2 regions of the Flavobacterium sp. RSP49 genome follow, and region 1 is predicted to be linked to the other one. Evidence: riboswitches for the same ligand, from Rfam matches in the RefSeq annotation. Region 1 holds a riboswitch; the other holds the start of a gene.
The links. Region 1 has a riboswitch for S-adenosylmethionine ahead of EKM02_RS05860 (homocysteine S-methyltransferase family protein). Riboswitches for the same ligand answer to the same signal wherever they lie in the genome.
Positions count from the first base shown of each region.

Region 2: another riboswitch for S-adenosylmethionine. It lies ahead of EKM02_RS00670 (Na+/H+ antiporter NhaC family protein); the one in region 1 lies ahead of EKM02_RS05860 (homocysteine S-methyltransferase family protein).

Region 1 is NZ_RYDN01000007.1:78,074-94,526, reverse strand. It holds gene EKM02_RS05900 (bifunctional 3-deoxy-7-phosphoheptulonate synthase/chorismate mutase type II) at 1-936, opposite strand, end outside; gene EKM02_RS05895 (prephenate dehydrogenase) at 1,023-1,880, opposite strand; gene EKM02_RS05890 (aminotransferase class I/II-fold pyridoxal phosphate-dependent enzyme) at 2,020-3,168, opposite strand; gene EKM02_RS05885 (prephenate dehydratase) at 3,239-4,066, opposite strand; gene EKM02_RS05880 (dicarboxylate/amino acid:cation symporter) at 4,440-5,693, opposite strand; gene gldA (gliding motility-associated ABC transporter ATP-binding subunit GldA) at 5,922-6,824, shown strand; gene metF (methylenetetrahydrofolate reductase [NAD(P)H]) at 7,080-8,036, opposite strand; gene metH (methionine synthase) at 8,118-10,799, opposite strand; gene EKM02_RS05860 (homocysteine S-methyltransferase family protein) at 11,132-12,133, opposite strand; SAM riboswitch class I at 12,399-12,518, opposite strand; gene EKM02_RS05855 (NAD(P)/FAD-dependent oxidoreductase) at 12,611-13,663, opposite strand; gene EKM02_RS05850 (bifunctional precorrin-2 dehydrogenase/sirohydrochlorin ferrochelatase) at 13,771-14,352, opposite strand; gene cobA (uroporphyrinogen-III C-methyltransferase) at 14,428-15,201, opposite strand; gene EKM02_RS05840 (HEPN domain-containing protein) at 15,194-16,453, opposite strand, start outside.
Region 2 is NZ_RYDN01000001.1:143,632-160,084, reverse strand. It holds gene EKM02_RS00705 (alkaline phosphatase family protein) at 1-85, shown strand, start outside; gene EKM02_RS00700 (zinc dependent phospholipase C family protein) at 142-1,140, opposite strand; gene EKM02_RS00695 (YoaK family protein) at 1,239-1,988, shown strand; gene EKM02_RS00690 (YeiH family protein) at 1,972-2,928, opposite strand; gene EKM02_RS00685 (LysR family transcriptional regulator) at 3,025-3,921, opposite strand; gene EKM02_RS00680 (hypothetical protein) at 3,941-5,968, opposite strand; gene fabG (3-oxoacyl-[acyl-carrier-protein] reductase) at 6,067-6,813, opposite strand; gene EKM02_RS00670 (Na+/H+ antiporter NhaC family protein) at 6,995-8,317, opposite strand; SAM-I-IV-variant riboswitch at 8,372-8,468, opposite strand; gene EKM02_RS00665 (hypothetical protein) at 8,595-9,017, opposite strand; gene sucD (succinate--CoA ligase subunit alpha) at 9,233-10,105, opposite strand; gene EKM02_RS00655 (nuclear transport factor 2 family protein) at 10,200-10,562, opposite strand; gene EKM02_RS00650 (UDP-3-O-(3-hydroxymyristoyl)glucosamine N-acyltransferase) at 10,564-11,493, opposite strand; gene efp (elongation factor P) at 11,566-12,132, opposite strand; gene lpxA (acyl-ACP--UDP-N-acetylglucosamine O-acyltransferase) at 12,163-12,948, opposite strand; gene EKM02_RS00635 (bifunctional UDP-3-O-[3-hydroxymyristoyl] N-acetylglucosamine deacetylase/3-hydroxyacyl-ACP dehydratase) at 13,019-14,407, opposite strand; gene lpxD (UDP-3-O-(3-hydroxymyristoyl)glucosamine N-acyltransferase) at 14,400-15,443, opposite strand; gene EKM02_RS00625 (HD domain-containing protein) at 15,483-16,453, opposite strand, start outside.

The sequences.
Region 1 (16,453 bases):
TACAGCAACGTTAGCGTCTTTTTTCACTTGACCAATTTCGTCAGCCACTTTCATCCGTTTGCCTAACAATTCCAATAAATTCGAATCCAGAACATCAATATTCGCTCTCAATTTTGTCATTTTATTAGCAAACTCGTCCGTATCACCACTTACTTTTCTCACTTTCAAATCTTTGAAAATCTGTTTCAAAGCATCTGGTGTCACTTGTTGCGCTGCATCACTCCATGCATTATCCGGATCAGTATGCGTCTCGATAATCATACCGTCGTAATTCAGATCTAATGCTTCTTGAGTCACTTCAAGAATCATCTCACGGTTTCCTGTAATATGGGAGGGATCAATGATCAAAGGCAAATCAGGGAATTTATTTTGCAATTCAATAGCTATCTGCCATTCAGGAATGTTTCTGTATTTCGTTTTTTCATACGTAGAAAAACCTCTGTGAATAACGCCTAAATTCTTAATTCCTGCCGCATGCAAACGTTCCACACCACCCAGCCACAAAGCCATATCTGGATTTACCGGATTCTTGACCAATACAATTTTATCGGTTCCTTTTAATGTATCAGCAATTTCTTGCACCGCAAACGGATTTGCAGTTGTACGGGCTCCAACCCATAATACATCAATATCATGCTCTAAAGCCAATTTACAATGCGCTGCAGTCGCTACTTCGGTTCCCATAAGCAAGCCGGTTTCTGCCTTTGCTTTTTGCAGCCATTTAAGCCCTATTGCTCCTACTCCTTCAAATCCTCCCGGACGCGTTCTTGGTTTCCAAATTCCTGCTCTAAAAACACTTACGTCAGAGTCTTTCAATTCATGTGCAATTTTCAATACTTGATCTTCTGTTTCAGCACTACAAGGTCCTGCGATTACAAATGGATGAGTCAAATTGAATTCATTCAACCAATTTCTCATTTCTTTCTTGTTTTCCATCTTTTCTAATTTTTACTTTTTTTATTTTATTCTGTGTTGTTTACTTTAACTGTAACCTGCTCCTGAAGCTTCTGAAAAAATGCTGGTTACTTTTTTATATTTATTCCGTTTAATATTTCTTTTATTTTGTTGACACTTTGCATTTCATTGTAAATCGCATCGTAATCTTCTTTTTCTAATAATTCTTTAAATTTTGACAAATTCGAAATGTACTCCTCTAATGTTTTCACAACCTGCTTCCTGTTCTGTTTAAAAATAGGCGTCCACATTGCCGGTGAACTCTTGGCCAAACGAACCGTACTTTCAAAACCAGAACCCGCCATATCAAAAATATCCTGCTCGTCTTTCTCTTTGTCAATTACCGTTTTTCCAAGCATAAATGCACTGATATGGGATAAATGCGACACATAAGCAATGTGTTTGTCATGTGATTTTGGATCCATATACCGAATCCGCATTCCCATTGCCTTAAACAAATCCAACGCTCTTTCCTGTAATTTAAACGTTGTTTTTTCGACCTCACAAATGATATTCGTTTTCCCTTGAAACAATCCTTTTATCGCTGCCGATGGTCCTGAAAATTCCGTTCCTGCAATAGGATGCGTTGCTATAAAATTCCTTCTTCTAGGATGATTAGCAACCGCTTCACAAATAGGCGTTTTTGTCGAACCTACTTCAAAAACAATGGTATTTTCACCAATAACATCCAATACTTTTGGCAAAACACTTAATACAACGTCAACCGGAACAGAAACGATTACAAAATCTGCATCGGATAAATCATCAAATGTCGCACCAGCATCAACAACTCCCAAAGTTATTGCTTCCTGCAAATGATTTTCATCAGTATCGATTCCATAAATTTTGGCTTCCGGATGCAGTGCTTTAATGTCCAATACCATTGAACCGCCTATCAATCCTATTCCTATTACAAATACTTTCATTTCTTATTTTTTGTAGCTAATCCTGCTATTCGTTTCAATCTTTTCCTTTTTGACAGCAAAAAGGAAAAGGATTTCCACTGCTATCAGGGCTAGGGCATTTCGTTTTTTAATACATTTATTTTTTTAAAACGAATATTTTTTATGCAAACCGGTCAATTGCTTCCTGTACTTTTTCTTCTTTTACACACAATGCAAATCGGATGTAACCTTCTCCATTAGAACCAAAAATGGTTCCCGGCGTAATAAAAATAGATTTGTCATATAAAATTTCATCTATGAATTTCTCCGCCGATGTGATTCCGTCCGGCAATTTTGCCCAAACAAATAATCCAACTCCTTTTTTATAAACTTTACAGCCTAATTTCTCAGCCAGTTGTTCGGTAAGAATTCTGCGTTTTCTATAAATCACATTCATCGAATCAAACCAAGTTTTGTCACTTTTTAAAGCTGCAATCGCTCCTTTTTGAATCCCGTAAAACATACCGCTATCCATGTTGCTTTTCACTTTCAAAACGGCATCAATGCAAGCTGCATTTCCCAGAAGCATTCCCACTCTCCAGCCCGCCATGTTAAAAGTCTTACTCAAAGAGTTCAATTCTAAAACCACGTCTTTTGCACCTGCTACTTGCAACAAACTCATCGGATTGTCGTTCAAAACAAAACTATACGGATTGTCGTTCACTAATAAAATGTTATACTTTTTGGCAAAAGTCACTAATTTTTCAAACAATGCCAGACTTCCTCTGGCTCCAGTTGGCATGTGAGGATAACCAATCCACATGATTTTCACTTTCGACAAATCCAATTTTTCCAAAGCTTCAAAATCCGGCTCCCAGTTATTGTTTTCTTTTAAGTCATAATAAATCGGCACAGCTCCCACTAAATTTGTCACCGAAGTATAGGTTGGATATCCTGGATTTGGGATCAGCACCTGGTCGCCTTCATTCAAAAAAGCCAGGGAAACATGCATAATCCCTTCTTTTGACCCCATCAAAGGCAAAATTTCGTTAGCCGGATTCAACGCAACTCCGTAATTGTTTTTGTAAAAATCAGCCATACCTTGTCGTAATTCCAGCAACCCTTGATAACTTTGGTATTGATGCGCATTCTCCTCTTGCATTGCCAGGACCATTGCCGCAATTACCGTTTGTGACGGCTGCAAATCCGGGCTTCCAATTCCCATATTGATAATGGGTTTCCCTTCAGAAGCCAGTTGCCTTACTTCTCTCAACTTTGAGGAGAAATAGTATTCTTCAATTATTTCGAGACGTTTCGCTATAGTAATCATTCTTCTATTTTAAATTTCTTGTAAATCGATCTTAATCTAATTCCCACTTCGGGGGTTGGGGTTAAGGGCTTTATAATTTTGTGTTTTTATATTCGCCTAACACTTTGAAATATTCTGCCATAATGATTAATAGCGACTTTGCTTTCGCATAATCTTCGTATTTTTCAAAAGTGACATCTACAAAAAACGAATATTTCCAAGGCGTTTCTATTTTTGGTAACGATTGTATTTTGGTTAAATTCAATTTGCAATCGCTCATCACATTCAAAACTGCCGCTAAACTTCCCCGTTTATGATCCAATTCAAATTTGATAGACGCTCTGTTAATCTCGTTTTCCGGAACAAATGAATTCTCTTTTTTGATAATGACAAACCGTGTCATATTATTTTTAATCGTTTGAATTTCAGGAGCTAAAATTTCTAAATCATACATTTCAGATGCGGTTTTACTGGCGATTGCAGCAATTCCTTTCAACTGATTTTCCTGAATTCTACGAGCCGTTTCGGCAGTATCTTTATCTTCGACTAATTTTATATTTGGATATTTTTTAAGGAATTCCATACATTGCAAAATGGCCATAGGATGCGAATGTACTTCCAAAATATCTTCTATTTTCTGCTCTTTTAAGGCCATTAAATTTTGATGAATTCTTAAATAATGTTCTCCTATTATGTGTAAATTATTCTTGTCAATCAATGCGTAATTCGGAATAATTGGGCCCGCAATAGAATTTTCTATAGCCATAACTGCCTGATCTGATTTACCGGAGAGCAGGTTATCCACTAACTCTTCAAACGACAAACATTCATCTAAAGCAACCGCCTGATGAAAATATTCTTGTGCCACCTGATGGTGAAAAGAACCCGTTATACCTTGTATTCCAATTATTTCATTCATTTCACACCTTTTTAAGCAAAAAAAAATCCCGATTTACATCGGGATTGTATATTTATAGTATCAATTTAATTTTATAATCAAATAACCATATAACAATCCCTTTCGACCTTCCAGAAGAAATAATAAGAGTTGCTAAAATAAAATCGGTTATTCAACATGCTGTTGTTTTTTGTGTTAATTACTCTGCGAATGTATACATAATTTCCAGCTATCCAAAAAAAAAGGCTGATTTTATTGAACAAAAAAAGAATTCGCTAAAAAACTGGTTATTAATTATGTAATAATTAAAAAAAGGCCTTTAAAACACCAATAAGTCGTTGCTATTTTACTGTTTTTAAAACTATACCATTGAAACCAGCTAAAAAAAGTGGTTTTATACAACTACTTTTTCAGCAAGCCATTTTTTTCCTTCCGAAATTCGGGCAACCATCATCGCCGACACTAAATCACCATTCGCATTTAGCAATGTCGCCATTGGATCTACTAAAGTCCCCACAATCATTGCAGCTGGAAGAGCTTGTTCCATTGGGAAACCATAAACGGTAATCGCCAAAATTTCTCCTATATAACCTCCATTAGGAATTCCGCCTTCAACTACCGAAACAATTACTGTAATTCCTAACGCCACTAATAAGGTAGTTGGGTCCGTTAAATCTTTTCCGAACATGGCGAAAATTACCGCAATTTTCACAATAGATGACATACTGGATCCGTCTTTATGCAAAGGCGCACCCAGTGGAATAACTACATTTCTGATGTGAGCCGGAATATTCATTTTTTCGGCACCTTCCAGATTGGCAGGAATAGTGGCAATGCTGCTGCAAGTTCCCAATGCGGTTAAGGAAGGCGTAATATTATTTTTCCAAAATACTTGGAATCCTAATTTCCCTCCAGCGATAAAAGCGTACAAACTAAAAAACACAATAAAGTAGAAAGCACAAACCGCATAATAAAGCCCCAAAGGTTTTGCATAAGCTCCAAATAATTGCGGTCCAAAAATTCCAACCTGATACGCGAAATAAGCCCCCAAACCTATTGGAGCCGTTTTCATGATGATGTGTAACAATTGTTTCATCACTTCATTGCCTGAATTCAAAAACCTGCTGAAATCTTTTCCTTTTTCCCCGGAACGCAGGGCGGCAAACCCTATTAGAAAGGAAAAAATGATTAAGGCCAACATGCTTTTTCGAGAAAGCAGTTCATAAAAATCCCCGGCTGTAAGCAATTGGGTAATTTGTGAACCTGTATTTGTACTTTGTATACTTTCTAACGGTATTTTTGAAATAATGATGTCTTGATGAATGGGAAATAACAGGACACCAACCAGCATCAAAATGGCAGAAATTAATACGGTGCTTAAAAACACTCCCATAACAATTACAAATAATCTTCCCAGTTTCTCTGATTTTTCTAAATTGGCAATCGAAGATGCAATCGTAAAAAACACCAAAGGGATAATGGCGGTAAACAATAAATTCAGAAATATATCGCCCAATGGTTTAATCACTTCTACTTCCTTTCCAAAAACTAAGCCCAATATACTTCCTGCCAAAATTCCGCCAAGCAGCAATAAAATACTTTTGTAGTTTTTCAAGAAACTCCCTGATTGTGTGTTTTTCAAATTCATATTCATATAGTTTACGGTAAATATATAAATCTAAAAGAGAATATCATCTCGCTTTTTAAAACTTTGCCAAAGTCTTTTTTACCTATTGAACTCCAGCTCAAACGCTTTTTAATTGAACCACATAGAAACATAGAATTTATTTTATTTTAATGCGTCTGACCGGTATTCAACTACTAAAAACAATAAATGAATCCTTTTTCTGTTTACTTTTACAACAAATAAAATTCCATGTCGATAGAAGTTACTAACATATCCAAAAGCTACGGTGCACAAAAAGCACTAGATAATATTTCATTTTCCATTGATAAAGGAGAAATCGTTGGCTTTTTAGGTCCAAACGGAGCTGGAAAATCAACTTTGATGAAAATATTGACGACTTATATCAACGCCGATGAAGGCTCCGCATTAGTAAATGCATATGATGTAAACAGCCAACAAAAAGACGTTCAGCTATCTATTGGTTATTTACCGGAACACAATCCGCTGTATTTGGATTTGTATGTACGCGAATATTTAGCCTTTAACGCTGATGTGTATAAAGTAGCTAAATCCCGTATCGACGAAGTAATTCAACTTACTGGTTTAACTACCGAAAGTCATAAAAAAATAGGCCAATTATCTAAAGGATATCGGCAACGTGTGGGCCTTGCCAATGCGTTATTGCACAATCCCGATGTTTTGATTTTGGATGAACCAACCACTGGTTTAGATCCAAACCAATTAATCGAAATTCGTAATGTGATTAAAAATGTGGGAAAAGACAAAACTGTTTTCCTTTCGACGCACATTATGCAGGAAGTAGAAGCGATTTGTGACCGTGTTATTATCATCAATAATGGAAAAATTGTTGCCGATAAAAAACTGGATAACTTAATTTCTGAAGATAAGGAACAAGTGATTGAAGTAGAATTCGATTATAAAATTGAGGAACAATTAATTGCTAAAATCGAAAATCTTATTTCTTACAAAAATATACATGACATGATTTGGGAGTTGACTTTCAAAGCGGATAAAGACATGCGCCCCGCTGTTTTTGATTTTGCCAATGCCAATGGTTTAAAGACACTTCAGCTGAATCAGAAGAATAAAAATTTAGAGGCCGTGTTTAGGGAGATTACGAAAAAACAGTAATCATTGTTCAGTCGCAGTTTGCAGATGAAAAATACTAGCCATTTATAATACTTATACCGTTTGATTTGTCATTCCGACGAAGGAGGAATCCCATGCGGTGAAATTCCTCCTTCGTCGGAATGACAAAATTATGAGAATTTGGAATGAATAACGACATTTATAACCGCTAAATCCCTAGCCCAGATCGCAGTAAAAATCCTTTTCTTATCTCGTTTTTTTAGACAAGAAAAGATTGCTTCGTTCCTCGCAATGACTTTAAAAAACCTTGCTCGCTATTTGTCGAATATTTTCTGATTTTCCCATAGAATAATAATGCAATACAGGAACTCCGGCTGCTTTCAACTCCAATGATTGTTGGATAGCCCATTCGATTCCTACTTGTCTGATATCTGCGTTGTTTTTGCACTGATAAACGGCATGAATTAAATCTTCAGGCAAATCGATTCTGAAAATTTGAGGTAATACTTGCAGGTGTCTTTGCACTGCGATTGGTTTGATTCCCGGAATAATAGGAACGGTGATCCCCATTTCTCTGGCTTTGGCAACAAATTCGAAGTATTTTGCATTGTCAAAAAACATTTGCGTCACCACATAATCCGCACCGGCATCTACTTTTTCTTTAAGTCTTTTCAAATCTGAAATTAAAGACGGTGATTCTAAATGTTTCTCCGGATATCCCGCAACTCCAATACAAAAATTGGCTTTATCATCAACATCCATGAGGTCATGCAAGTACTTCCCGCAATTTAATTGGTTAATTTGTTTGACCAAATCAACTGCAAAATCATTTCCTCCTAATTTAGGAACAAAAGACTGCTCGTCTTTCATGGCATCGCCGCGCAAAGCCATCACATTATCAATTCCCAGATAATGACAATCAACTAATAGATATTCCGTTTCTTCTTTGGTAAAACCACCACAAAGCACATGAGGAACGGTATCTACATTGTATTTATGCTTGATCGAAGCGCAAATCCCAAGTGTTCCCGGACGCATTCTGGTTAGTTTTTTTTCCAATAAACCATTACCTTTATCCATATAGATAAATTCTTCGCGAGAGGTGGTTACGTCTATAAATGGCGGTTTAAACTCCATCAACGGATCAATATTATCGTATAATTCCTGTATGCTTTTCCCTTTTTGAGGCGGAATAATTTCAAAGGAGAATAAGGTATTTCCTTTGGCTGCTTCTATATGTTGTGTTACTTTCATCTTTAGTCTTAAAGTTTGAATGTCGAAAGTCGAATGTCACGTCCTTTGGACTTTATGACTTTTGACTTTATGACTGTGTTTTTAATCTGCGATATTCGGGTTCAACCATTTCATGGCTACTTCTGTGGAAACGCTTCTTCGTTTCGCATAATCAATGACTTGGTCTTCTTTTATTTTTCCAAGTCCGAAATACTTGCTTTCCGGATTTCCAAAGTAATACCCAGAAACCGATGAAGCGGGCCACATTGCCATACTTTCAGTCAAGGTCACTCCAATTTCTTGTTCTACATTTAGTAATTTCCAAATCGTAGGTTTTTCTAAATGGTCAGGACAAGCGGGATACCCTGGTGCCGGACGAATTCCTTTGTACTCTTCGGCAATCATTGCTTCGGTACTTATATTTTCATCTGATGAATAGCCCCAAATTTCTTTACGAATTTTTTCGTGTAAATATTCGGCAAAAGCTTCCGCAAAACGATCTGCTAATGCTTTTACCATAATCGAATTATAATCGTCTAAATCTCTTTCGAATTCAGCGGCCCATTCATCCACACCAAAACCGGTCGTTACACAAAATGCACCCATATAATCCGTTTTACCGCTGTCTTTTGGAGCAATAAAATCAGCCAATGCAATGTTTGGAGCACCTTTTGTCTTTTGCGATTGCTGACGCAACGTCAAGAATGTCTGCAATGGTTTTCCGTTTTCGTCACTTATCTCAATGTCATCATCGTTCACTTGATTGGCAGGAAAAATTCCGTAAATTCCTTTAGCGGTTAGTTTCTTTTCTCTCAAAATAACTTCTAACATTTCCTGCGCATCTGCAAAAACCGAAGTGGCTTGTTCGCCCACTACCTCATCCGTTAAAATTGCCGGATATTTCCCGAACAATTCCCAGGTTCTAAAAAACGGTGTCCAATCAATATACGGAACCAAAACATCTAGCTCCACTTCGATCACTTGTTCGCCGATGATTTTTGGCTTTACAGTAGTAAAATCCTCCCAATCCAACTGCAATTTATTCTTACGCGCTTGCTCAATAGTCAAGAAATTTTTGTCGCGGGAACGATTCAAAAACGTCTCTCTAAAAGCATTATACTCCGCTCTAATGTCGCTTGCATATATTTTTTTATCTTTGTTCAATAAACTTCCCGCCACCGTCACGGCTCTCGAAGCATCATTCACATGAATAACCGTTTCTCTGTATTGTGGTGCAATTTTTACGGCTGTATGTGCTCGTGAAGTTGTTGCCCCACCAATCATTATTGGAATTTTAAGTCCTCTTTTGTCTAATTCTTTAGCAAGAAAAACCATTTCGTCCAGTGACGGCGTGATCAATCCGCTCAATCCAATAATATCTACGTTATGCTCAATGGCTGCTGCGATAATTTTTTCGGGAGGCACCATTACGCCTAAATCTACAATCTCATAATTATTACACGCCAGCACCACGCTTACAATGTTTTTACCAATATCGTGTACATCGCCTTTTACGGTTGCCATCAGGATTTTTCCATTCCCTTGTTTGTCTCCGGCTTGTTTGCTGGCTTCAATAAACGGCAACAAATAAGCTACTGCTTTTTTCATTACCCGAGCCGATTTTACCACTTGCGGCAAAAACATTTTACCCGAACCAAATAAATCCCCAACCACATTCATTCCTGTCATTAAGTTAATTTCAATAACTTCAATTGGTTTTTTTGCTGCCAGTCGAGCTTCTTCAATATCCAAAAGAATAAATTCATCCACTCCCTTCACTAAGGAATGTGTCAATCGTTCCTGAATAGTTCCCGAACGCCATTCCTGAATCGCTTTTTCATTGCTCTTTACATCTCCTTTTACATTTTCGGCAAAATCTAGCAATCGCTCTGTGGCATCCTCTCGCCTGTTCAGAATTACATCTTCAACGCGTTCTAAAAGATCTTTTGGAATTTCGTCATAAATAGACAACATTTCAGGATTCACGATTCCCATCGTCATTCCATGTTGGATGGCGTGGTACAAAAACACGGAGTGCATCGCCTCCCGAACCGTATCATTTCCTCTAAAAGAGAACGAAACATTACTTACACCTCCACTAATGTGTGCATGAGGAAGATTTTCTCGAACCCATTTTGTTCCTCTAAAGAAATCCAAAGCATTCAAGCGGTGTTCTTCCATTCCTGTCGCTACTGGAAATATATTCAAATCGAAAATAATATCCTGTGGAGGAAAACCAACTTTGGTAACTAATATATCATACGAACGTTGGCATATTTCTATTCGACGCTCGTAATTATCTGCTTGTCCAGTTTCATCAAAAGCCATAATAATTGCCGCAGCACCGTAACGCTTAATCAATTTAGCGTGATGAATAAATTGTTCTTCGCCTTCTTTCAAGGAAATCGAATTTACCACACTCTTACCTTGCACCACTTTTAGTCCAGCCTCAATAATATCCCATTTCGAGCTATCAATCATGATTGGAACTCTGGAAATATCCGGTTCAGCAGCAATCAAATTCAGGAATTTCGTCATGGCATATTCACCATCAAGCATTCCTTCATCCATATTTATATCGATGATTTGCGCGCCACCTTCCACTTGCTCTTTGGCAATACTGAGCGCTTCTTCGTATTTTTCTTCCTTGATTAATCGAAGGAACTTTCTAGAACCGGTAACATTCGTTCGTTCACCAATATTTACAAATACGCTGTTGGGCGTAATGATTAAAGGCTCTAATCCTGATAATACAAGGTTTCTTCTAGTTTCTGCTTGTGCCATTTTTTATTTATTTTTTTCAACAACGGAATAAATTTTGTTGTTGTTGCCTTTTATTTTCAACGGAATAAATTCTCCCGAAGCTTCGGGACTACAAAATGAGTCGTTCCTACGGAACTCTTATGTTGCTTGCTCCGCGAAGTCTCCCGACTTTTAGGATGTGTTTCAAGGTCTCTGACCTTGGTTTTATCGGTTAAAAACCGATTGTCGCTTCCTCAAAGTCGGAGACTTTGCGGAGCGGGCACGGATTACAAATCCGCGCTATCTAGTTCAACTAAAAAAATCCATTTTCAAACATCACTACACAGTTTAAAAAAACCATGCAGGAAATTTAATTACATTGTCGCCGTTGAAACCCTAGGTTTATACTCCTTTGCAATATCAGCAATCAACTTAATGTGTTCTGGCGTTGTTCCGCAACATCCACCTATGATATTTACTAAATTATCGTCTAAATATTCTTTGATAAAGGCCTGCATCTGTTCTGGCGTTTCATCGTACTCTCCAAAAGCATTGGGTAATCCTGCATTAGGATGTGCCGACACGTTGAAAGAAGTGTTTTGTGATAAGGTCTGCAGATATGGTTTTAATAAATCAGCTCCTAAGGCACAATTGAACCCTACACTCAACAACGGAATGTGTGAAACCGAAACTAAGAAAGCTTCCACGGTTTGACCTGAAAGTGTTCTTCCTGATGCATCGGTAATTGTCCCGGAAACCATGATTGGAATGTCAATATTACGTTCGTCTTTGACTTCTTCAATAGCGAAAAGAGCCGCTTTGGCATTTAAAGTGTCGAAAATGGTTTCCACCAACAGTAAATCACTTCCTCCGTCTATCAGTGCTTCTACTTGTTGTTTGTAAGCAATGCGCAAATCATCAAAAGTTACCGCTCTGTAACCTGGATCATTTACATCTGGTGACATACTCGCTGTTCTGTTTGTTGGTCCAATTGAACCGGCTACAAAACGGGGTTTCTCTGGATTTTTGGCTGTAAATTCATCGGCTACTTCACGGGCAATTCGTGCTGATTCGTAGTTGAGTTCGTAAACAATATCTTCGAGATGGTAATCTGCCATTCCGATGGTGGTTCCAGAGAACGTATTGGTTTCAACGATGTCTGCTCCTGCTTCAAAATAGGCGGCGTGTACCGCACGAATCGCTTGTGGTTGCGTAAGTGACAATAAATCATTGTTCCCTTTTAAGGAATGTGGAAAATCTTTGAAACGCTCTCCTCGAAAGTCTTCTTCAGAGAAATTGTAGCGTTGCAACATGGTTCCCATAGCTCCATCGAGTACGAGTATGTTTTTTTTAATGGCTTCTTGAATGCTTGACATATCTTGTTATTTCTTGTAAATCACGATCCATTTCGGGATTTACACTTTTGATTATTAATTACAAAAGTTCACTATATGAACTCTTTAGCCCCGATTGAAGCGATATCCTATTTTTCTGGCGTTCAGAAAAAAAGATATAGCGTAAAGCGGGAACGGTATTGGCAAAAAAACGCCAATTGTTCGCTCCTGATACCGAAATTAATTCAGCAGGCTAAAAATATATGTTGTCAAGAAAAGGTTTGAGAAATACTGAGTGAGTATTCGTGTGTTATCTATCTTAAATACTGAAACTGGTTCTGTATAAAGTAGAATGTAGCACCTTCTTTAAAGATAAAGGGTTGCTAAGGTTTCATTGGGTCTTTCCCTCCGCCTTTCGTGATAACTTTCAATAAATATAGGAACAGTGCAAAGTAAAGACATAGCGCCTATACTTGCAAGTATTAGCGCTATATTTTTTAACTAGTTTGTATTAAGTTGTTAAACGATGGCTTTAACCACGGCTTTTGGAGCTTCTTTACGAGTTCCGTCAAATCCGTCAACACCAGAAACTGTAGTATATTTCAGCACATATTTCTTACCCGGATTGATTATTTGGTAGGCTGCCTGACACATCATAGTTGCTTCGTGGAATCCACAAAGAATCAATTTCAGTTTTCCTGGATAAGTGTTTACGTCACCAATGGCAAAAATTCCAGGAATATTCGTTTGGTAATCCAAAGCATTATTTACTTTGATGGCATTTTTTTCAATGTCTAATCCCCAGTCTCCAATAGGACCTAACTTTGGAGTTAATCCAAAAAGCGGAATAAAATAATCTGTAGGAATGGTTCTGTGGGCTCCATTTTCTTCAATATCAATTGATTCTAAATGTTCGGCTCCATTTAAACCAACTACTTCTGCCGGCGTTATCATTTTTATTTTTCCGGAATCTTTTAACTCCTGCACTTTTTCGACCGAATCCAAGGCTCCTCTGAATTCATTTCTACGGTGAATTAAAGTCACTTCGGAAGCAATATTCGACAAGAAAATACTCCAATCTAAAGCGGAATCACCACCTCCTGCAATTACTACTCTTTTGTCTCTGAATTTTTCCGGATTTTTAATGAAATACTTGATTCCTTTATCTTCGTAAAATTCGATGTCTTCAATCAATGGTTTTCTGGGTTCAAAACTTCCTAATCCACCAGCAATTGCTACAACTGGTGCATGGAATTTTTTTCCTTTATTTGAGGTGACAATAAAACTTCCGTCTTCTTGTTTTTCAATAGTTTCTGCACGCTCGCCAAGGGTGAATCCTGGCTCGAACTGCTTGATTTGTTCCATTAAATTATCCACTAAATCCCCCGCTAATACTTCTGGAAACCCTGGAATATCATAGATTGGTTTTTTAGGATATAATTCTGAAAGCTGTCCGCCCGCTTGTGGCAAAGCATCCAGAATATGGCATTTTAATTTCAATAATCCTGCTTCAAAAACGGCAAATAAACCAGTTGGTCCGGCTCCTATTATAAGGATGTCTGTTTTAATCATTTTTTTATTCTTTATGTAATGTAATTGTAGTAAACTATTTTGTACAAATTAACGATTGATTTTTACAACTTTAAATGATAAATATCATTTGTTAATTTGTAATGCTTTTATTCTTTGTTTTTTAACGTCTCGGTTATTTCATTCATTTTTTGTACTTTTTCTTCGAAATTCCCTTTGAGTGTTTTGCGATATTCATTGAGGTTTTCGACCATTTTATTAATATCGTCCGGAATTATTTCTTCGAAAAACTCCCGTAATCTTTTGGCTGTTGTCGGTGATTTTCCGTTGGTTGAAATAGCAATTTTTACATTTCCTTTGGTTACAATTCCGCCCAAGTAATAATCACATAATGGTGGTGTATCAGCAATATTACAAATCAAGAATCTTTTTCGTGACAAGTCGAATACCCGTTTATTGACTTTCAAATCATCGGTACAGGCAATTACCATGTGGCGTTTGCGAAGCATCCAGCGATTGAACTTTTTATAGGTCAATATTACCGAAGGATGTTTTGCTGCCAGGCCTTCCAATTCTGGAAGAAACCTTGGTGCCACCACTTCAACATTGGCATTTGGACTGGATTTCAACATGAAAGATAACTTTTCTAAACCCACATTTCCTCCACCTACAATAAGTACATTGAGGTTGTGTAGTTTTAAAAAAACAGGATATAGTTCGTTTCTTTCCATTACTATCTTATTTTCCTCTCCCCAACCCTCTCCGAAGGAGATGGAGCCAGAGCTTGAATAATTTATACTTATTTTTTATGCAATGTTACTTAAAATGAATTCTTCGTGAAATCCTTTTAACTTGATGCTTTCTTTGACCACTTCTCCAATAACAATTATTGCTGGCGAACTTAATTTATTCTCGGCCACGACTGCTTGAATACTATTTATCGTTCCAACTCCAATTTTTTCTTGTGGAGTAGTTCCGTTTTGAATAATGGCAACTGGAGTTTCTCCTTTAGATTCCTTCTGAAATAAAGAAACAATTTGTGATAGTTTACTCATTCCCATCAAAATCACAACTGTTGCTGATGATTGCGCTGCAAGTGCTACATCATTCGACAAATTCCTGTCGGAAGTAGTGCCTGTGATTACCCAAAAACTTTCTGAAACACCTCTTTTTGTCAAAGAAATTCCTTGATAAGCCGGAACTGCAATCGAAGATGAAATTCCGGGGACTACAAATGTAGGGATTCCAAAACTTTCTGCAAATTCAATTTCTTCGCTTCCACGACCAAAAATAAATGGATCTCCACCCTTCAACCGAACGACATTTCCATAGGTAAGCGCATTATCAACAATCAACTGATTGATTTGGTCTTGCGCATATTCATGACAGCCTTTTCGTTTCCCTACAAATATTTTTATGGCATCTTTGGGTGCATGAATCATTATTTCCTCATTAGCTAGTGCATCATACAAAACCACATTCGCTTCTGCCAGCGCCTTTACTCCTTTCAGAGTAAGCAAATCCGGATCGCCAGGACCAGCGCCTACTAAAGTTACTTTGGGTTGTATTGTATTATGCATCAGCTAAATCTTTGGCTCTGTATTTCTCTATTGTATCAAAAAACGCAACTCCTTGTTGGATGTATTTTTGTGCAAATTCAGCAGAAGGCTCATTCGCTTTGATTTGATAAACCAAATCTTTAAAGCTTGAATCCAATTCTATTTTTTTGCTTTCGATAAAAACAGTATCAAATAGATCGATAATTCCAGCGTGGTGATTTGTTTTTTGGTTTTCGGCCAATAAAATTGCTTTGGCACCGTTTACAAAACCTGCATAGGCCAAGTAAATCGCATCTGCCCATTTTTCTTCTTCGAAAGCTTCTTGTGCAAAAGTCATTTTATCTTTGGCTTCTAATATTAAAGTAGCCACTAAATCAATTACTACACCTGCACATTCTCCTACTCCAACTGCTTTTACGTAGTTATCAGCATTTCCCCAATCTACAAAATCAGCCTCGGTAAGGTTTGTTATATCTGCTAATGGTTTCAAAAACTCGTAGAAATATTTCTCCCCTTTGGCATCGTAATAATTCAAGAATGATTGTCCGTTTCCGTTTGCTTCAAAATCATTTAAAATATAACGCAACGCATCTGGTCCTCTTCTACTTGGAATTTTAATCACTTTATCCGAAAATCTTCCGTTTCCGTTTCCTAAATTCCCTCCGCCTAATAACACCTGAAGAGCTGGAGCCACTAGTTTTCCTGCATTAATGGACATTCCTTGGAAACCAATTTCGGACATATTGTGTTGTCCACAAGCATTCATACAACCGCTAATTTTTATGGCGATTTGTTGATTGTTGCTGTATTGTGGGTATTCTGTTTTTAATACTCTTTCTAATTCATCCGCAATACCAGTACTACTTGCAATACCTAAATTACACGTATCCGTTCCCGGACAAGCCGTGATATCTCCGATAGTATCATACCCTAAAGCAACAAAATCCAATTTGGCTAATTCTTGGTAAAAGAACGCTAGATTTTCTTCTTTAATATTACGTAAAACGATGTTTTGTCGTAATGAAAAACGCAATTCATTCGCACCGTAATTTTTAATCAAATCAGCTAACAATCGTGCTTTATCTGTATAGAAATCTCCTAAAAGCACTTTGATACCAATAGCCACATATCCTGCTTGTTTTTGTACAATCACGTTCGATTTTTTCCAAGCTTCAAAAGCTTCAACATCCTCAATTGTTACTGATGGTACAGCTAATAAAGGTTCTGAAATTGGTCCTTCAAAAGCGGTAGTGTCGATTTCGTAAGAATGAAA
Region 2 (16,453 bases), on a different contig from region 1:
AACGGATTTAGTAAACGAAACGATTTCGTATTATCAAACTGCCTCGGATATGTTGAAAAAAAAGAAATATCAAAAAATTAATTAGCATAAGAAAACGGGTGAAATTGAAGTCTCACCCGTTTTTTATTTGGAAATATATCGTTACTCTTTTTCGTTTGTTAAACCAAAAAGATTTCCTTTTTCAAAAGTTTTCAAATCCTTTTTTAAAGTTTTGCTATTGCGCTTTGTAAGTTCGGCAGTATCAAGAGTACTTAAATCTGGTTTTCCGGCATTAACCCAAGCCGTGTACCAAAAACTTGCAGTGGCTGTAATGGCTTTTTTCATTTGTTGTTCAACCATTCCGTTCAACTCCGTGTGCAATTTAGCAGCATATTCGTCGGAATATAACATTCCTCCGTATTTGTTCTTGACAACATTTCCAGCGGTATCCGTTACGTACATTTTGCTTTCAGCAGTTGAAGTTCTTAGTTTTTTATCGCCAGCCAATAAAGGTTCCACTAGACCATGCGTATCCAAAATGATATCCCAAGTAGCTTTCTCTACATTTTCTAAATATTTTCCTTCTGGTACATTTAATTTATACTCTTTAGCAAACAACTCCGGCAAACGGCTTTCCCATAAGGAATGAATTCCTTTTTGATTTGTGTTTTGTCCATCGTGATTATCTGATGTATGCAACGGCATATGCGCATCAGCTAAATAATGACCTAAATCCCCCGCAATAAAAAGAATTTCATTTTTTCTTTTATCCTTGAACGCTTTAGTCAATTTGACCATCATATCTTGAATATACCACGGTAAAATTCCGTTTTTAGTCAAAAACTTCTCATCGTACTTCAGCTTCGCTTCTTCCATAGTTTTAGGAAACGTTTCCACAGCTCCAAAATTCTCCATGTCAAAATAATGACGGGGCGGCTCTGCTTTATCATTCAAAACATTTCTTCTCAAATCCGGAACAGTAGATTCTTGGGTAATGAAATCAATGTGATTGTAAAAAAAGGTCTGCAATGGTTTTGGAAGTGCCATTACCGCCGCTCTATTGATTCGTTCATGACCAATAACGCCCCACGACAAAAGAAAAAGTGCAACTCCAAGAGCAGATAAAGTGATAAGTGTAGGTCTAATTTTAAAATTTTTCATTAAATTTATTTTTTTGAAGTACAAATGTATTTCTTTAAATCGTTATTAGAAAAAATTGAGTTTAAGATTCTGTTAATTAAAACAAGAAAAGTACAACTATGTTTCGACATCAAGGAAAAAACAGAACTTTTATTCATAACCTGCGTTTAGCCACTTTACTATCTTTTGTTGCCGGAATTGTAAATGTTACTGGAGTTTTATCCGTACACACGTTGACCACAAATGTTACGGGACATTTTGCCTATTTTGCCGAAGAAATAATGAAACAGAATTATATAGCAGCTATTACCTTTTTTGTATTTACTATTTTCTTCTTGTTGGGCGCTTTTACCTCTAATTTTTTGGCAGAATTAATTTCTAAAAAACATCCTGATTTATCTCATGTCATTCCTATTTCACTGGAAATGATTATTTTGATTGGTATTGGTATTTTTGGATTAGCGTCTGAATTATCCAGCATTGAAGGAAAATGGATTGCTTTTTCGATGCTTTTTGCCATGGGAATACAAAACTCTTTGGTTACAAAAATATCTCAATCTACGGTTAGAACAACCCATTTAACGGGGCTTTTTACTGATTTGGGAATCGAACTGTCACAATTATTTTTTTATAAAAAACCCGAAGAAAATAAAAAATTAAAGATTAGTATTTATTTGAGATTGTCTATTATTATATTCTTTTTCATGGGCTGTATTCTAGGTGGTTTTTTGTATAATTTACTAGGCATGAAAACACTTTTTGTTGCCGCAACCTTTTTATTGTTTGCACTTTTGTATGATTATATCAGATTACAATTTCATGTGATCAAACGAAAAACCTTCCGTCATAAAACTATTTTAAATAAATAATTGAAATTAAAGTTGCAACTGCAATGAATGTCCAAAGTAAAACTCCCTGCACAAGCGGTTTTAATCCTACTGATTTCAATACATTCCTATTTAATCCGGTACCAATTAAAAACAAAGTTACCGTCAGACCTATTTTGGCAAATGAAACTAAATGTGGTCCTGCACTCTTCATTTGTGGCAGATAGGTATTGGCGATCATTGCCAAAATAAACAATCCTATAAAATACGGAATTTTTATTTTTCCGGATTTATTTTTGAAAATAAATGCGGTAATCAATGCTACAGGAATAATCCACAACGCACGTGCTAATTTTACTGCTGTGGCTATTTGCATGGCTTCAGGACCAAATTTACTCGCTGCTCCTATCACAGAACTCGTATCATGAATAGCAATGGCGCACCATAATCCAAACTCTTTTTGCGATAAATCCAGCCAATGACCTACTGCAGGAAATAAAAACAGTGCTACCGAATTCAAAATAAATATCACTCCTAAAGCAACTGAGGTTTGTTTTTCATTCGATTGGATTACGGGAGCGATAGCGGCAATAGCACTTCCTCCACAAATTGCAGTTCCACAAGAAATTAAATGAGATGTTTTTGTGTCCGTTTTAAACCATTTTCCTAAAAAAGTTCCTAAAACTACAGTGCTCACAATAGAAGCAATTGTAAAAAAAAATCCCTCTTTTCCAACAGAAATAGCATTGTCAACATTCATTCCAAATCCTAAACCAACTACCGAAAACTGCAACAGATAATTAGTGGCTTTATGATTCAATTCTAAAAAAGGATGTCCAAAAAGGTTAGCAACAATCAATCCTAGTACCAAAGCAAAAGGCGGAGAAATAAAAATTGTGGTGCATAACAAAAGCAATGCAACGAAAATGAGTTGCTGCAATTTGGCATTTAGTTTAAAAAAAATAAAAGATTCCTTCTGAATTGCTTTTCGATTCGTTTCCAATGTAAAGTTGTTGAATTAATACAGTACAAAGGTGAAACGATAAAACTATTTATGCCAATCGCAAATTATAATCTGCTATAACTTTAAATTATAATAATTGGAAATATTCTGGATAAACAAATCGGATAATGAATCTGTTTTTCCTTGTAGCGTAATAATATAAAAGTATCGTTCTATAATCAGGTCTTCAATATCTAATATAGCCAATTCATTGTTTTTAAGTTCTTTTTTGATGGCATGAATCGATATAAAAGCGACACAATCCGAGTGCATTAAATAGGATTTTATACTTTCCGTACTTCCCAATTGCATTTCAATTTGTAGTTCGGATATTTTAATGTCAAATGGTTTCAACGCATGTTCAATTACTTCAAGTGTTCCTGAACCTTGTTCTCGCATTAAAAAATGCATCTTTTTAAGATCATCCTGAGTCACTTCATCACGATTTACTAATGGATTGGTACTCTTACACACCAAAACCAATTCATCTTTTAAAAACTCGGTATATTTAATAGATTTATTTTTAGATTGTCCTTCAACAATTCCTATTTCAATTTCTTTTTTTAATAGAGCGTTTTCTATTTGTTCCGTGTTTCCATTGAGTAAACTCACTTTTATATCTTCCAATTTTTGATGGAAACGAGCTAAAAGTGGTGGAATTATATACTGAGAAATTGTAGTACTGGCACCTAATTGCAACAATCCGGAACGTTGATTAATCAGCGTGCTCATGTCAAAATTAATTTCGCGATACACTTCAAAAATGTTTTTAGTATGTTTCAATAATACTTCTCCAGCAGTTGTCAATGCTATTTTAGATCCATTTCTGTCAAACAGTTTGATTTTATAATCCTCTTCTAATTCCTTAATGTGTTTGGAAATCGCAGGTTGTGAAATAAACAATTCGGTTGCCGCTTTTGTAAAACTCAACCGATTGGCAACAGTATAAAATACTTTCAGTCTAAAATCCATGTTGTTTAATTGTGTTTTATTAAAGTAATCCGTTGTGTTTTCGAACAAACCATTCGGTTGTCAGTAAAATTGAAATTAAAACCAATAACCACATCCAATCTATCAAAGGAGTTTTGGTAACACTACTCTTTTGTATCGTCTTGTATTCCTCATTTTCTAAAAGCGTTTTAATCAATACGTCTACTTGATCTGAAAAATACGCTTTTCCTTGTGTTTGCGTGGCTAATTGCGTCAATTTATCCACATCTGGATTTACGAATTGCTTTTCGATATCAAAATCAAGAATTTCAAAACTATTGGAATACGTAGTTTTAGAATTTAATTCTTTTACCGTAAAAGTATGAGAACCCGCTTTTAATCCGTCAAGATTAACTTTATAGGAATTACTCTCTTTCAATAAATCGTAATTTTTCGTTTGCTTGGTTTGGGTATTTTTTACCGCTATAGTCAAACGGGCTTTTTCATCAAACTCATAATTTTTATTGAAATATTGTGCCGTTATTTCAATGGCTTCACCGGAATTATAAAAACTTTCATGTTCAACAACCAATGATTTTTTAGAATTATTAGAAGCCAGAAATTGAATAATCTTATCCATGAAAACGTCATATTTTTCAAAAGATTGATTATTTACATGTGTTTGCAAGCGCCATTTCCAACTATTTTCACCCAAAAGATAAGTGGCTCGCCTGCCTTGATTTTCTGCAAAAACCAGTAAAGGCGCATTCGTATCTATTGTTCTGATTTTAGATGAAAGCAAAACTGACACAACTCCTTTTGTAGTTACGGTTCCAAAAGCGTTTTGCAAAGGCGGTAAATCTTCAAACCCAATATTGTCCGCTGCAAACAAATTAAATTGCGCATTAAAAACCGACAAATAGTCTTCTTTTTGTCCGCTCATTTTAAAGCTTAAATTATCCTGTTGCTGATTCAAAAAATTGAAATTAGTGTTGTTTCCAGTAATAATAAATGTATTAATTCCGGCAACTTTATTACTTTCAAAAATAGTTTTGAATTCAGTCGTTGGTTGGTATAAAATCAAAACATTATAATCTTGTAATGTTTTGATTTCATTTGGTTTAACAATTATTACTTTACGCTGTACATTCGATTCAATAGCTCTTTTCATAGCCCCTAAATCGGGATGATTTATAGCTGAAATTATGGCAATATTTGTTTTTTGATCAATAACTTCAACTGCAAAATTCTTGGTGTTGTTATATGTGTTTTTTTCTTTTTCTTTTGATGAAATTGTAACTTTAAAAACCTGTAATCCTATTTTATCAGCCGGCAAAAGTACGGGTACAGTTGCTGTCTTCTTGGATGGTGATAAGGTAATGGATTGTGTACTGAATACTGAATTTCCTTGTGAAATAACAAAATTCGCTTTTATACTTTTAGTTCCTGAATACTGCAAAAAAACCTCTACAGGAAATTTATTCTTATGAAAAGCATATTTATTAACGTTCACTTGATTGATTTTTAAGTCAAATAATTTTGTCGTGTCGCCTAATATTACCGGATAAACTTTATTTAATGGGTCAAAACTAAATACATAATCATTACCTGAAGTCTGGTTTCCATCTGTGATTAAAACTGTTGGATATACGGTGTTTTTATAAATGCTTTTTAGATTTTTGGCAACAACATCGATATTGGTTTGAGTTCCCTTAAAATCAAAAATTTCCGTAGGTTCAAAATCATCTGAGAACTGATACGTTTGCACGTCGAATTTCTCTTTTAAATCTGAGTTTAAGTGTATTCTTTTATACAATTCTAAAGCATTTTCATTAGCATTCAAAAAAGAAATAGAGCTCGAATTATCAACAACAATCGGTAAAGGCGTTTTTACCGTTTCGAAGGTATTTTTGGTGAGTATTGGATTAATCAACAACATTAAAATTCCAAAAATGGATAAAAAACGTAAAAAAGCCAAAAACCAACCGACTTTCGATTTGTTTTTGGCATTGTAGATATATTGAAAAAATGACAAACCACCAGCTATTAGTAATGAAAGCAATAATAATAGTAGCATGTTTGTGGTCATTTATTCTTTATTAAAAGATTCGAAGATTAAATAATAAATTATAATTTAAAAATCTTTAAATCTTTAAATCTTTGATTTTTTAATCTTTTAATTGAATTTTAAGTAAGCATTCCGCCACAAACATTCATAACCTGTCCGGTTATATATGCACTCATATCTGAAGCAAAGAAAAGGCACGCATTGGCAACGTCTTCAGTTGTTCCGCCACGTTTTAATGGAATTCCATCTCTCCATCCTTTTACAACATCTTCGTTTAATTTAGCCGTCATTTCCGTTTCTATAAATCCCGGAGCAATTACATTACAACGAATGTTACGAGATCCTAATTCCAATGCTACAGATTTCGAAAAACCAATAACTCCCGCTTTAGAAGCCGCATAATTCGTTTGTCCTGCATTTCCTTTCACTCCTACTACTGAACTCATATTGATAATTGAACCCGAACGTTGTTTCAGGAAAGTACGCTGAATGGCTTTAGTCATATTAAAAACCGATTTCAGGTTAACATCAATAACTTGATCAAAATCACCTTCAGACATTCGCATCAATAGGTTGTCTTTAGTAATTCCGGCATTGTTTATCAGAATATCGACTGTTCCGAATTCAGCTAAAACCGCATCTACAAGAGTTTGTGCTTCATTAAAATCAGCTGCATTCGATTGATATCCTTTGGCTTTAATCCCTAAAGCGTTCAATTCATTTTCCAAAGCCAAAGCTGATTCAACAGATGAACTATACGTAAAGGCAACGTTTGCACCGTGTTTTGCAAAAATTTCCGCAATTCCTTTTCCAATTCCGCGACTCGCACCAGTAATTATGGCAACTTTTCCTTCTAGTAATTTCATATTCAAAAATTAGTTTAAATTTTATTTGGAGCTATTCCTGCTATCCGCTTCAATCTTTTATGACCGCTATCGCTCACATAAAAGGATTTCCACTACTATCAGGGCTATCTTACAATGGTCAAATATATAATATTTCCCTTTTTAAAAAAAATTCAAAAGCAATAACAGTCAAATTCAACTCTTAAATTTTAAAGAAACGCTTAGTCCATTTGTCCCAAAACGAACTGTAAATAGCCACTAATGTGAAAATTAATAAAAACAAATGATACCAGGCATTACTAATTAAATCAAAGAAATTTAAGCTACCATTGGCATAACTCAATATAAGTAATATTTGAGCGCCATAAGGTAAGATCCCCTGAATTACACACGAAAAAATATCCAGAATTGCTGCTGTTTTTTTTGGATTTAAATTGTATTCATCATTAATTTCTTTGGCAATAGGTCCCGTAATTACAATAGAAACAGTATTATTGGCGATAGCCAAATTAGCAAATCCAACTATAGCGCCAATTCCGGCCTGTGCTGATTTTTTGTTTTTAATTCTTTTTTTTATTTGGACTAATAAATATGTTATTCCGCCCGCTTTATCTACCATCGCAGCTAAACCTCCCGTAAGCATTGACAATAAAAAAATATCTGTCATGCTGGTAAATCCCTCATATATTTTTTGAGTGAACTCCATGAGCGTAAATAAACCACTAAAATATCCAATAATACCAGCTAATAAAGTACCAATAAGCAATGTTGAAAAAACATTAACACCCACAACCGCCAATACTATTACTAAAATATAGGGTACAATCGCGATCCAGGAAAAATTATTTTTTGCAATGGCAACGGTAATAATATCCGAGTTTAAACCAAGATAAAAGAAAACCAAAATAGTCAAAACCGCAGCCGGAAAGGCAATAAACAAGTTAATTTTGAACTTGTCTTTTAAATCACACCCTAATGATTGTGTAGCGGCAATTGTAGTGTCAGAAATCATGGAAAGATTATCACCTAGCATAGAACCACCTAAAAGAGCGCCAGCTATGAGCGGTAATGAAGCTCCACTTTTATCAGCTAATGCCACCGCGATCGGGCCAATCGCTACAATTGCACCTACTGACGTACCTGTAGCAGTTGATAAAAAAGAAGCTATCAAGAAAATTCCTAATGGAAAATAAGCAACGTCAATGGTATTTATTCCAAGATTCACAACAGCATCTACCCCGCCCATGGCTTTACTTACCACAGCAAAAGCTCCCGCCAGCAAATATATTAAGCACATCGTTATGATTTTACTCTCACCACACCCTGCAATTAATGTAGCCACTTTATCCTCAGTAGAAGATTTAAATAATAAAAAAGCAGCAATGATACCAACTAAAACAGCTATTGGCGATGGAAAAGCATAAAAATCATTTAGAATAATTCCCGCTCCCAAAAAAGTAAAAATAAAAACAAATAAAGGAATTAATGCAAAGGCATTTCCTTTGTCTTTTGAAAATAAAGTCATAAAAATAATTTAAAATTAAAAATTACGACGAAAAACAAAGCTAAAAATGGGAATGTAGACAACATTTTTTCCAAAGGATTTGGCTTATCGTTTTAGCACCTTGCTTGTTGCTGCAGGTTGCTATCCTATTGAAGGATTCGTGATAACGGGTGCAAAAGTAATTAATTATTTATGAAATATTTTGAATTTTACTCTAAAAAATAATAAAACAAAAAAAACGCCACATAAAAATGTGACGCAATTATAAGTAAGATATTGAAAAACAGTCTTTAAATAATTAAAAAGCTACATTCCATTTTGGCAATCTTCCATTTTCGTCTAGGAAGTTTTGTAAAACTTGTCCTTCTATGAATGTTGGAATCACTTTAGTTTTATCGTTGAATGTCTCATACCAAACCACTTCTAGCGTGCTGATCTCTTCAATTTTCATTTGCGCTGGCCAAGAATATTTTCTTCCTGTTTTAGCAAATTGGTGTCCTTCAACAATCTTTTCTTTTAGACCTCCATTTTTGATTTTCAAAGTTCCGTTATTTTGGACAGTTCCGGTAGAACCCACCATAATCAACTCTTTCTCTTCTGCTACGGCATATACTAAAAATATTCCAGATCCTTCTGAAGCATTACAAACTTCGGCTAAACTATCTTCTGTAGTGAATGAAAACTGATTGGTAACTTTGAATTTTTTTAACTCTTTATACATTTTTTTTATTTTAATTTGAATTGGCTTCAGCAAAAAAATACCCAGCAATACCGCGAAGTCCATTAGAAACCATTCGTTTATGTTTACTTTTATTAGGATTACATCTGAAAAACAGATTTATTTACTAAAGTGCAAAGATATTTCTTTAATTGAATTTATAATAAAAAAAGCCCCACAAAATGCGAGGCTTTTATAATATTTAGTTAGAGTTTAGATTAACCTAAAACTTCTTTTACTTTTTTACCAATTTCAGCTGGAGAATCTACTACGTGAATACCACATTCTCTCATGATTTGCTTCTTTGCTTCAGCAGTATCGTCAGACCCACCTACGATTGCACCTGCATGTCCCATTGTGCGTCCCACTGGAGCGGTAACTCCTGCAATGAATCCTACAACTGGTTTACGATTACCATCAGCTTTGATCCAGTGAGCTGCATCAGCTTCTAATTGTCCGCCAATTTCACCTATCATTACAATACATTCTGTTTCAGGATCGTTCATCAATAATTCAACAGCTTCTTTTGTTGTAGTTCCAATAATTGGGTCTCCACCAATACCAATAGCAGTAGTAATTCCCAATCCTTGTTTAACTACTTGATCTGCTGCTTCATAGGTTAATGTTCCCGATTTAGAAACAATACCAACAGTTCCTTTTTTGAAAACGAAACCTGGCATAATGCCAACTTTAGCTTCACCCGGAGTAATTATTCCTGGGCAGTTAGGTCCTATTAGACGAGCATTTCTTTCTTTTACGTAACTATTTGCTTTTATCATGTCAGCAACAGGTATTCCTTCAGTAATTGCAATAATTACTTTTATACCTGCATCTGCAGCTTCCATTATTGCATCAGCAGCAAAAGCCGGTGGAACAAAAATGATAGTTGTATCAGCTCCTGCTTGTTCTACAGCATCTTTTACAGTATTGAAAACGGGTCTGTCTAAGTGAGTTGTCCCTCCTTTTCCTGGAGTTACACCACCAACAACGTTAGTACCGTACTCAATCATTTGAGAAGCATGGAAAGTTCCTTCACTTCCTGTAAAACCTTGAACAATTATTTTGGAATCTTTATTAACTAAAACACTCATGATATATTTTTTATGTAGTTTTTAAAATTGTTATGCAAAAGTATAAAATAGTAAGCAGTAATCAGTGTTCAGTGTTCAGTTTTTTGACACTAAATTAGGATAATTGACTCATTTGATACCCTCTGTATAATTTATTGTCTTTTATTTCCCAAATAGCTATAAAATGTGCTAATAACATCTCTTCTCTAGGATTTTCAATTGTTTTGACAAAATGAGAATAGCGCACGGAAATTAAATTATTTTCACCAATAATATGGCTTATTCGAACTTTAGAACGAACATACGCTTTGCTTAAATCATTAGATAAATTTAATAAAGAATTATAATCCAACTGAATGAATCCTTTGCTGCTATTCCATTCTACTATTACTTCCGGGTGCAAATAATCTTTGATGACTTCGCTGTCAATTAAAGCATCTGATTTATAAAATTGTTGAACGATTTCTTTTGCAGACATATTATTTTAGTTTAGTAAGAATTTCTGGTATCTTTTTAATATTGGCCAGTTGCTTCAATTTTTCTCTTGATTCCTCAATTGGCGTTCCAAAATAGGATTTACCTCCCTCTACCGATTTTGTAACTCCGGTTTGCCCTAGAATAACAGCCTTTGCTCCTATTGTGATTCCGCTGGTAGTTCCTACTTGCCCCCATATTGTAACTTCATCTTCTATAATAACGCATCCGGCAATTCCGGTTTGTGAAGCAATTAAACATTTTTTCCCAATCACGGTGTCATGACCTACATGCACCTGATTATCAATTTTTGTGCCTTCACCAATAATAGTGTCGCCAGTAACACCTTTGTCAATTGTACAAAGCGCTCCAATTCCCACATTGTCTTTGATAACCACTCTTCCACCGGAAAGTAATTGATCGTATCCTTCAGGACGTTTTTTATAATAAAAAGCATCGGCACCCAAAATTGTTCCTGCGTGAATGATTACATTATCACCAATTACGGTATAATCATAAATAGAAACATTAGAATGTATCACACAATTTTCTCCAATAACAACATGATTTCCAATAAATGTATTGGGCTGTATTACAGTTCCTTCACCTATTGAAGCTGAAGCAGGGATTGATACATTTGAGTGCTGAAAAGGTCTAAAGTGTTTTGTTAATCTGTTGAAATCCCTAAACGGATCATCAGAAATCAGTAATGCTTTTCCATCAGGACAAGCTACATTTTTATTAATTAAAACTATAGTTGCCGCTGAGTTTAACGCTTTATCATAATACTTAGGGTGATCTACAAAAACAATATCTCCAGATTCAACAACATGTATTTCATTCATTCCAGTCACTGGAAAATTTTTATCACCAACATATTCACAGCCGATGATATTTGCAATTGCTTCTAAAGAGTAAACTTTTTGGAATTTCATTTATTATTTAGTATTGAGTGTTCAGTGTCCAGTGTCCAGTATATCTGATTACTGAACACTAATTACTGCAAACTATTCTTTAACTCGTTCCATATAAGAACCTGATGCAGTATCTATTTTAATTTTATCTCCTTCATTGATAAACAAAGGTACATTTACATTGGCTCCTGTTTCAACAGTTGCTGATTTTGTTGCATTTGTAGCAGTATTTCCTTTGATACCTGGTTCCGCATAAGTCACTTCAAGAATTACAGATGCCGGCATATCTACAGAAAGAGGTAAATCAGTCTCTGTATTGATGCTTACCATTACATTTTCGCCTTCTTTTAATAATCCTGGGGAATCCAAAATATTTTTATTCAAGGAAATTTGCTCAAAGGTTTCTGTATTCATAAAATGGAATTCATCACCTTCCGGATATAAATATTGAAATTTATGATTTTCAACTCGAACTTCTTCGATTTTATGACCCGCAGAAAAAGTGTTGTCCAATACTTTTCCGTTTGTTAAACTTCTTAGTTTAGTTCTTACGAAAGCTGGTCCTTTTCCTGGTTTTACATGAAGAAATTCAATGATTTTGTAGATATCGTTGTTGTATTTAATACACAATCCGTTTTTAATGTCTGATGTAGATGCCATTTTTATTTTTATTTGTTGATTTGTTGATTCTTAATAATTTCCTGAATAGCCTTTCATTACACCTCTTGAAGAGTTTCGAATAAAATCAATGATTTCATCTCTTTCCGGCGTGGCCTCCATTTCAGCTTCAATAATACCCAAAGCTTGCGTGGTATTGTAATTTTTTTGGTACAGAATTCTGTAAATATCTTGAATTTCTCTGATTTTTTCTGTTGTAAAACCACGTCTTCTCAATCCCACAGAATTAATACCTACATACGACAAAGGTTCTTTTGCGGCTTTGGTAAAAGGGGGAACATCTTTTCTTACTAAAGATCCACCAGAAATCATGGCATGATCTCCAATATGGATAAACTGATGAATGGCAGCCAATCCTCCAATAACGGCATATTTACCAACGGTTACATGACCGGCCAGAGCGACTCCGTTTACAATAATAGCATTATCACCTATGTGACAATCGTGGGCAATATGCGCCGTTGCCATTACCAAACAATTATTACCTAAGGTAGTTTGTCCGGATGCTATTGTTCCCCTATTGATGGTCACACATTCTCTTATGGTACAATTATCTCCAATAATTGCTAAAGAATCTTCTCCGCCAAATTTTAAATCCTGTGGAACTGCTGAAATTACTGCACCAGGGAATATATTACAATTTTTTCCTATTCTTGCGCCTTCCATTATGGTAACGTTAGATCCTATCCAAGTACCATCCCCAATAACTACATTATTATGGATGGTTGTAAACGGTTCAATGACAACATTTTTAGCGATTTTAGCGCCAGGATGAACATATGCTAGTGGTTGATTCATATTCTTTGTTTAATCGTTTAACTGTTTAATCGATTAACCGAATACACGATTAACCAAATCAACAAAAAAATTACTGTTTCTTAGCAATTTGGGCCATCAATTCTGCTTCAGCAACCAGTTTTCCATTTGCATACGCATTTGCTTGCATATGACAAATACCTCGTCGGATAGGCGTAATTAAATCGCATTTAAAAATCAAAGTATCGCCTGGTAATACTTTGTGTTTAAATTTAACATTATCTATTTTCATAAAATAAGTCAAATAGTTCTCCGGATCCGGAACCGTGCTTAAAACAAGAATCCCCCCTGTTTGTGCCATGGCTTCCACAATTAAAACACCTGGCATAACCGGAGCTTCAGGAAAATGACCTACAAAAAAGTTTTCATTCATAGTTACATTTTTCATTCCCACCACATGAGTTTCAGACATTTCTATAATTCTGTCAATCAATAAAAATGGGGGTCTATGAGGCAGGACTGCCATGATTTTATGAATGTCCATCAGTGGTTCCTGATGTAAATCAAAAACAGGAACATAATTCCGTTGTTCAATTTTTATGATTTTAGCCATTTTCTTCGCAAATTGTGTGTTGACAAAATGCCCTGGTTTATTAGCTATTACCTTACCTTGTATTTTAGTTCCAATTAAAGCTAAATCCCCTACCACATCAAGTAGTTTGTGTCTTGCCGCTTCATTTGGATAATGTAAAGTCAGATTGTCTAATATACCATTTGGTTTAACCGTTATTTGCTCTTTTCCAAAAGCGAGTTTCAAACTTTCCATTGTAGCGGCTGATATTTCTTTATCAACATATACGATAGCATTATTTAAATCACCTCCTTTTATCAAACCGTTCTCTAAAAGAGATTCTAATTCATGCAAGAAACTGAAGGTTCTTGACTCAGATATCTCCGTTTTGAAATCAGAAATATTTTTCATAGTCGCATTTTGAGTTCCTAAAATTTTAGTCCCAAAATCAACCATCGCAGTAACGCAGTAATAATCACTTGGCATCACTAAAATTTCGCTGCCTGTGGCTTCATCAGTAAATGAAATTACTTCTTTTACTACATAAACATTCCTTTTTGCACTTTGTTCTTCGATACCCGCTTTTTCAAGAGCTTCAACAAAGAATTTAGAGGAGCCATCCATTATTGGTAGTTCAGAAGCATTCAATTCTATGATGACATTATCTAAGTCACAACCCGTCAATGCCGCTAAAACATGTTCTGGTGTTTGAATTTTGACACCTAACTTTTCTAAATTGGTTCCTCTTTGTGTATTTACTACATAATTTGCATCAGCTTCCACAATAGGTTGTCCCTCTAGATCTACACGAACAAAAGTAAAACCATTATTAACTGGAGCAGGTTTAAAAGTCATTTTCACTTCTTTACCTGTGTGTAATCCAACCCCAGTTAGAGAGATTTCTGTTTTGATGGTCTTCTGTTTAACCATTTTTTCCATTTTTTTGGTTTAAAATTTGTTTTTTTAATTCTTCAATTTCCGCAACAATTTTGGGTAGATTTTTGAAATGAACATACGATTTACTAAAATCATTGTACCCAAATGCGGGACTTCCTTGCAAGATTTCATTGTCTTTAATATTCCTTCCTACACCACATTGCGCTTGAATTCGTACATTATTGCCAATGGTTAGGTGTCCAGAAATTCCAACTTGGCCACCAATCATCCCGTTTTTGCCAATTTTAGTTGAACCCGCAACACCGGTTTGTGCCGCTATTACCGTATTCTCCCCAATTTCAACATTGTGCGCAATTTGAATTTGATTGTCCAGCTTCACGCCTTTGCGTATAATAGTTGAACCCATTGTGGCTCTATCTATTGTAGTACAAGACCCAATATCAACATTATCTTCAATAATAACATTTCCTATTTGCGGGATTTTCGTATAGGTTCCGTCTGGATTAGGTGCAAAACCAAAACCATCTGAACCTATTATAGCTCCGGAATGTATCGTACAGTTATTCCCTATTATGGTCTCTGAATAAATTTTTGCACCAGCAAATAGAATTACATTATCCCCTACTACTACATTATCACCCAGAAAACAATTGGGATAAATTTTTACGTTTTCTCCTAAAACAACATTTTGACCTACATAACTAAAACTCCCTAAATATAAACTTTCTCCATATTTAACGCTGTCCGAAAGGAAAGAGGGTTGTTCTATCCCACTTTTATTTAATTTTACCTGATTGTAAAATTCTAATAATTTTGAAAATGCGGAATACGCATCAATCACTTTAATCAAAGTTGTAGTGATTGGTGCCTCTGCTATAAAAGTATCATTAACAATTGTTACAGATGCTTTAGTAGAATAAATATAATTCTGATATTTGGGGTTTGACAAGAATGTTAGTGATCCTTCGATGCCTTCTTCGATTTTTGATAATCTAGAAACTTCTGCCATTGGATTTCCTACAACTTCACCTTCTAAAATCCCTGCTATTTGTTCTGCTGTAAATTTCATCCCGACAAAAATATAAAAAATAGGTTTTAAATACTGAATTTATAACAGTTGTTTTGGAAAACATATGTAATATTTGGTAACGGATTTAGATAATGATTTCAAATTCAATTGGTCAGAGGCATCGACTACGTCTTCAATAGTTTTGTCTTTATTCAAAATTCGTATGGGTTCTGCCTGTTTACTGTAAGCCTGATTTTTTATTTTTCCTCTAAAAATAAAATAGTTTGTTTCTTGTAAAGAAATATGATGCTCTGCTGCAAAACGTTCTTTCAACGGCTGTAATTCTTCCAAAGTGACTTTTTCACTCGTTAATTTTATCTTTAATAAATCACGGTTGACAATCATTTTACTCAAAGACGACAGAATAAAATCATCCTCTTTTTGCCAAGCTTTTAAAGCCCCAATAATATCAAAATCATCTAATTGTGCAAATAAATCTAACCTCCCGGCATCAAATGTGTCCATCGTAACTTTATTTTCCATAAAAAAGGACAACGGCTTGCTGCAAGGCAACTGTACTCCTTTTAAGGTCAATTCTTTAGCTCTTTTTAGGACTTTCGTCAAAATTAACTCGGCCACTAAACTGGTTTTGTGTAAATAAACCTGCCAGTACATTAATCGTCTGGACATTAAGAATTTTTCAACAGAGTAAATTCCCTTTTCTTCAATAACCAAAACATCATCAGCAACATTCATCATTTGGATTAATCGTTCTGAATTGACATTGCCTTCTGAAACACCCGAATAAAAACTATCGCGTTTCAAATAATCCATACGATCCATATCCAATTGGCTCGAAATAAGTTGCAGCATAAATTTCCGGTCATATTCCCCCTTGAAAACCTGAATGGCTAGACTCAACTGGCCTTTGAATTCCACATTTAACTGATTCATGAACAATAAGGAAATTTCCTCATGATGTACATCCTCAACGATACTTCTTTCCATAGCATGCGAAAAAGGGCCATGTCCTATATCGTGTAACAAAATGGCAATATAGAGTGCATTTT